DNA from 2 places in the Alkalibacterium sp. m-11 genome. Region 2 is predicted to be linked to the other one. Evidence: riboswitches for the same ligand, from Rfam matches in the RefSeq annotation. Region 2 holds a riboswitch; the other holds the start of a gene.
The links. A riboswitch is a leader RNA that binds a small molecule or an ion and turns the genes downstream of it on or off. The one in region 2 is predicted to bind lysine.
Positions count from the first base shown of each region.

Region 1 (3,425 bases), on a different contig from region 2:
AGACCCGTTTCTCCATTAATGAAGACGGGTCTTTTCTATATGTTGAGAATCCGAAAACACGCTCTAGTTCAGAATAGGTTTATCGATTGAACTCCACTGATAGGCTATGAAAATAAAGTTTACACGAGTTATCCCTATCTGAACTCGACTCGATTCCAGTACGGTTTAGTTCAGCCGCTCATCTCCTTACTGAACTCGATTCAAGCACAGGAATAAGGCAGTTCACGTCGGAAAATTGTGTTAAACTAGAGTGAAACGGAATTATAAAAAGGCTGGAGGACCCGACCTGTTTCACAGTACAAGGTCTTAACACATTTCTTAAAACAAATTCAGCCGAAAAAGGAAAGGACTAGTCAAATGACCAAACACCTATATTTCGCCTCGCCACTGTTCACTGAAATGGAGCAGCACTACAATACATACGTCGTCAATAAAATCAGAGAAGCATTTGAGGAGAATATTGACGTCTATCTGCCTCAGGAGAACGCGGCGATCAATGACAAGAGCAATTATGCCAGCAGCATCCAGATCGCCGATGGAGACAATGCGTACTTGAAAAAAGCCGACATCTTAGTTGCTGTACTCGACGGCGTCACAGTCGATGCCGGAGTCGCGTCAGAGATCGGATACTTCTATGCACTGGAAAAACCAATCATTGGGATTTACACTGATATTCGACAAGGAGCAGGAAACAATAAAGAGAAAATTGAGGCACTGGATGAAATAGCCGAGTCTCCATTTTCATATATCAATCTCTACACAGTCGGTCTGGTCAAGCAAAGGGGGCAAATTGTCAGAAGCAGTGACGAGCTGATCGACATGCTGAAGGAATGGATGACGAGTGATCAGAAATCAGTCTAAAAACAACCTGACTGTTCTCCAGAATGAAAATCAAGCAAGATTAATCTTGTGTTCAATAATGTGGACAGACCGCTGCCGGTCTGTCTTACCAATGATAAAACGTTTTCTGAGACATGACTCATCAGAATTAATAAAAATCCGGTTGAAAAACATGCTGGAAACGTGTAGACTAATAAGCGTTGTATAAATAGAAAAGATAGAGGCGCGAAGAAAAAGAGTAAGGACTGAGAGGGGACACCCGCTGACCAGTCACGAAAGGGTTCTTTGCCGAAGGGAATCAGGTGGTTAACCGGTTCTCCTGGGCATACGTTTAACAGGCGTATGACTGTCACGTTTACGTGGAGCACTATCCTAGTCAATGTTTTTTCAAGCATTCAGGGGCGTGTTCCTGGGTGCTTTTTTCTATTTATAAATAATAGAAATGGAGATATATCATGAAAAGAAAATTACAATGGTTTATATTAATCGGACTGGTCAGTTTTACCCCCAGCACCGTATCTGCAGCTGAAACAGGAGGGAGCATGGCTTCAAAACTTGGAGCAGTCACACTGATTCCGCCTCTTGTTGCTATCGCTTTGGCTTTCCTTACAAAAAATGTGGTCCTGTCACTGTTTCTGGGTGTGTTTTCCGGAACGATCATTGCTCAGTATGCAGGTGGAGCAAATATCTTGACCGGTATCATTTTCGGATTTACGGATATCATTGATTACATCCTGAACTCATTGGCTGATCCCTGGAATGCGGGAATCATTCTGCAGGTTCTGGTTATTGGGGGGCTGATTGCTCTGATCACCAGTTCTGGTGGCGCTCGAGCTATCGCCGAAGCTCTGGCTAAAAAGGCTAAAGGACCGATCAGTACTCAGCTGATCACATGGACTCTGGGCCTACTGATCTTCTTTGATGATTACGCCAATGCGCTTATAGTCGGACCGATCATGCGTCCTGTTTCAGATAAAATGAAGATTTCCCGCGAACGTCTGGCATTCTTGATTGATGCAACAGCCGCACCAATTGCCGGGATCGCTCTTATTTCTACCTGGATCGGCTATGAAGTCGGACTGATCAATGATGCGTATCTGTCGATCGGTCAGGAAGTAAATGCGTATGGCGTCTTCCTTCAGACGATTCCATACCGCTTCTACAATATTCTGATGCTCTTTTTCGTTGCTCTGACCTCAATGACTCTACGTGAGTTCGGTCCAATGAAAAAAGCTCAGGAACGTGCACGAGATACACATCAACTGATCGCTCAAGGAGCAACGCTTGAGAGTGAGGAAGAAGAACTGGAAGTTGTAGCCAAAGGTACTCCATCGATCTGGAGTGCGCTTGTTCCAATCGGTGCACTGATTTTATTCAGTTTTATCGGTTTCTACACAGACGGGCGTCAGGCTATTCTAGCTTCAGACAACACTGCACTTATTCAGACTGTTCAGAATGCTCCTTTCTCATTTGTTGCATTAAGAGAAACATTTGGTACATCTGATGCATCTGTCGTCCTGTTCCAGGCTGCACTGATCGCCAGCATTATTGCCCTTGTAATGGGTGTCATTAAAGGTCATTTCAGTTTTGGCAAAGGAATCGATATATGGGTATCCGGAATGAAGACCCTTATGATCACTGGTGTCATATTATTACTGGCTTGGTCTCTTTCAGGCGTGATGGGTGAACTCGGAACTGCAGACTACCTTGTGTCGCTGTTAAGTGATACACTTCCAGCATTCCTGCTGCCGACAGTCATCTTCCTTCTGGGAGCTGTCATTTCATTTGCGACAGGGACGTCATACGGTACAATGGGTATCCTGATGCCGCTGGCTATTCCTCTGGCAACTGCTATGGATCCTGGAAATGCCGACTTCATCGTTATGTCAGCTGGAGCCGTACTGACCGGTGCAATCTTTGGGGACCACGCTTCACCGATTTCAGATACGACCATTCTATCGTCAAGGGGAGCAGGGTCGAATCTGCTCGACCACGTCAACACGCAGCTGCCTTATGCAATTGCCATAGCGGTCATTTCCGTTTTATCTAAAATAGCCGAGAAGACCCCCACTTCTTACGAAGTGTAAAGTGGGGGATGAATCGGCTTCGGACACGGGGTGGCTTTAGCCGTCCCGATTGTCCGATTGTTCGAGTGCTGTTTGAATCAAGTGAAAAATTGTTTGAGTACGAGTACCGAACCCTTTCTGCTCTTTGTACTTGTCCACCCTATCGAGCAATGTCTTCGGAAATCGTAAAATAACTGATTGCTTTTCCATTGTTTTCACTCCTTAATGATATACAAATAATATCTAAAATGATACAATAAGTATATCATTTAAAGGGGGTGGAAATCAATGAGACACAAAGCCTATAAGTTCCGCATCTACCCGAACAAAGAGCAGGAAATCCTGATTGCGAAGACGATTGGGTGCAGTCGGTTCGTCTTCAACCATTTCCTTGCAAAATGGAACGAGCTGTACGAAAGCTCGGGCAAAGGACTGAGCTACAATTCCTGCTCCGCTCAACTGACCGAACTAAAGAAAGAAATCGACTGGCTAAGAGAAGTGGATAGTATCTCATTGCAA
Region 1 covers NZ_BAAGIR010000078.1:30-3,454, reverse strand. Annotated here, with positions in the region: gene ACYQ2O_RS08345 (nucleoside 2-deoxyribosyltransferase) at 358-861, shown strand; lysine riboswitch at 1,051-1,218, shown strand; gene ACYQ2O_RS08340 (Na+/H+ antiporter NhaC family protein) at 1,296-2,927, shown strand; gene ACYQ2O_RS08335 (hypothetical protein) at 2,964-3,116, opposite strand; partial or broken gene ACYQ2O_RS08330 (helix-turn-helix domain-containing protein) at 3,195-3,425, shown strand, end outside.
Region 1: it holds a riboswitch for lysine, as region 2 does, so the genes downstream of both, ACYQ2O_RS08340 (Na+/H+ antiporter NhaC family protein) here and ACYQ2O_RS01575 (aspartate kinase) in region 2, are expected to answer to the same signal.

Region 2 (3,425 bases):
GTCTACTGAATCATCCATTCTCCAGGCACTCGAGTTATCAATGATGACTGCACCTGTTTCTTCAAAGATAGGAGCGTACTCGAGACTTGTTCCTCCTCCGGCAGACATCAACACGTAATCATACTGACTGTTTCTGACGTGTTCTTCTGTCAGTTCTTCTACTATATACGTGTTTCCTTTAAAGGTTACTTCTTTTCCAGCTGAACGGGCTGATGAATACAGGGTAAGGGAATCAAAAGGAATTAATTCCTCGTCCAGGAGCTGAAGCATGGTCTGACCGACTAAGCCGGTCGCTCCGACTAGAGCTAGTGATACCATAGTTAAATCATCCTTTCGCAATTCTTATAAATCAAAAAATAAGTTTCAAAGTGTTGAAGTGTTGTCTAGCTTAACTACTCCCGTTGGTCGGTCGATCACAACAATAGTTGTACGTGCTGAAGCACTACAACTTGTAAGGACGTACCAGCCTCTCGAGAAAAAGATAAATGTACCCATTGCGCAGGATGCTCTTCTTCCGCATACTCTGTCTCTACGCATTGGAAATGCTAGAGTCACAGCAATTCGGGGCACATTTCCTCTACTCGCTATCGCTCGGTCGATCTCAACAATAGTTGTACGTGCTAAAGCACTACAACTTGTAAGGTCTACTCGCTATCGCTCGGTCGATCACAACAATAGTTGTACGTGCTAAAGCACTACAACTTGTAAGGTCTACTCGCTATCGCTCGGTCGATCTCAAGTATATCTGTAAGAGCTGAAGCTCGAACAGATACTAAGGTATTTTCTTGTCGAGGCTTAGCGGTACGTGAAGCTTTTCTTATAAATCAAATGTCTGACAGAGTATACGTGTGGCTTTTTCACCGTTTTCTCCATCGACTACATAGGAGACACTAATTTCTGATGTAGTGACCTGATAGAAGGGGATATCAGATTCTATCAAAGTCTTAAAAATTTTTGATGCGATACCAGTCATGTCTCTCATTCCTGCCCCGATGACTGATACTTTGCAGTAAGTTGTTTCGATTTTAACATAGAGATGATCATAATCCGACTTAAGCGAGTCGAACAGTTCGTTCAGTTCTCTTTCTTCAGATTCCTTGAATGTAAATGACAGCTGAAGGCCATCCTGATTCTGAATCTGAGAAATCATATCGATATTGATTTCAGCTTCTTCCAGTTTGATGAACAAGTCATGCAGGAAGGACTGACTTTCGTTAGGGTAGGTGATAGTGACGTGAGCCATCTCTTTATCCAGAGCTACACCTGTCACGGCTTTTCTTTCGAGCATTTGATCATTCGGCACGATCCATGTTCCTTTCTCATTAGAGAGTGTTTTTCCAAGATAAATAGGGATATTGTGATTATTGGCCAGTTCCACGCTTCTAGTCTCCAGTACACCGGCACCAAGAGCTGACATTTCCATCATTTCTTCAAAAGAGATCGTGTCCCATCTCTTGGCTTCAGGATAGACACGAGGATCTGTAGAAAAGACTCCAGTCACATCGGTGTAAATCTCACATGGGCAGTCAAGGGCGGATGCAATGGCAACAGCGGTCGTGTCGGATCCGCCTCTGCCAAGGGTCGTCAGTTCACCGGCCTTATTGAATCCTTGAAATCCGGCTACAATCAGTATGTTCTGCTCTTCAAACAACTGTTCAAGCAGATCAGTCTTGATTGATGAAATCTTACTTTTAAGGTGTTTACCAATCGTTTCGATGCCGGCCTGGTAGCCTGTGAGCGGTTTGGCGTTGACGTTCAGATCATTGAGTGCCAGCGACAGGAAAGAGATGGTCTGCTGTTCACCTGTCGTCAGAAGCATCGCTAGGTCTTTGTCATTCGGTTTAGATGTCAGTTCATTAACTGATGCCAGAAGCTGGTCAGTAGTCTTTCCCATAGCAGAGACAACGACAACTAGCTGCTCGTCAGCTTCTACACGCTCCTTAATGTACTGCGCAATATTTTTTATTTTTGAGAAGTCGGCCACACTTGATCCACCGAACTTTAGTACACTTCTTTTCATAGGCGCTCCTTTATCAGATTGGATAAAACGGACGGCTTCAACCGTGCAGCTTTTTGACTATAAAAAAAACAAGCCGGGAATGCCGACTTGTTTTAAATAACCTATCATAAACAAGTGGAAGCACTCCGTTAAGCACACGCTATGCGGCAGTCTGCATATTGTTCATATGCAACCCAACAACTTATCCTCTGTAAATAATAAGTCATTTCGGCAGATTTCCCTTTCCTTATTTCAGACTTACAGGTCTTTATGAAATAAGTACTCATGATTTCCGCGCCTCATCCAGTTCTAATCTTTAATTGTATAAATTTAATGTTCCTGATTAATAGCTTATCAAATATGCTTAGAGATGTAAAATGTTATTTTGAATTAATTGCATTTTCTAGAGAGAACAATCGACTAGTAGTTCAGTCATTATGTAACTATGAATGGTTTTGGTTGAAAGTGACCGTTTAATATTGTTTGTGACCGTTTTATATGTTAAAATTCAATAGTGAAGAGGTGAGGTAAGTGCTTACAGAAGACAGATATGCTTATATACTGAAGGTGCTGAATGAAAAAAATACGATCACAGTACAAGAACTGATCGATCAACTTAACCATTCTGAATCCACAATTAGACGGGACTTGACCGAGCTTGAAAATCAGGACAGGCTGGTACGTATTCATGGAGGAGCCAGAAGAAAGCGTCAGCCGACTGATGAGGCATCAATGGAAGACAAAACAGTCAAAAACACTCATGAGAAGCAGGCGATAGCCAGAAAAGCAATTGCACTGATTGAAGAACATGAGGTGGTTTTTCTGGACGCAGGATCGACAACCTATGAGATGATACCACTGCTTGCGGATAAGGATATTACGGTAGTAACGAATGGTGTGCCCCATGCAGCACGTCTGGCCGATTACCAGATCGAAGCGATACTTATCGGCGGGCGCATTAAGAAACGGACAAAAGCGGTCATCGGATCAGTTGCGGCAGATCAGCTGGGAGAATACCATTTTACCAAAGCATTCTTGGGTATGAATGGTGTCGATCCAGAAGCAGGCTTTACTACACCGGATGTTGAAGAGGCAGCTGTGAAGAAAAAAGCCATCCGACAGTCAAATGCGACGTATGTATTAGCAGACCCGACTAAATTTAATGAAGTCACGTTTGCTAAAGTGGCAGACATAGACGATTGTGCAGTCATTACCACATCTCTTGCAGAAGAACATAGAACAGTCGCAGAATTAACTAAAGTGGTAACTCCCAATAATCTATGAAAAATTATGTTTCCCAAATTTCTCGTTGCTCGTATGATGATTTCTGTCGATGAAGGTAATATAATCCAATCCTTGTCTGGATTAAACAGCTTTATAACAGATCCAGTAAAGCAACGAGAAGTATAAGAAGGCATGTTTAAAA
Region 2 covers NZ_BAAGIR010000006.1:42,597-46,021, forward strand. Annotated here, with positions in the region: gene ACYQ2O_RS01570 (aspartate-semialdehyde dehydrogenase) at 1-318, opposite strand, end outside; gene ACYQ2O_RS01575 (aspartate kinase) at 818-2,020, opposite strand; lysine riboswitch at 2,131-2,310, opposite strand; gene ACYQ2O_RS01580 (DeoR/GlpR family DNA-binding transcription regulator) at 2,531-3,283, shown strand.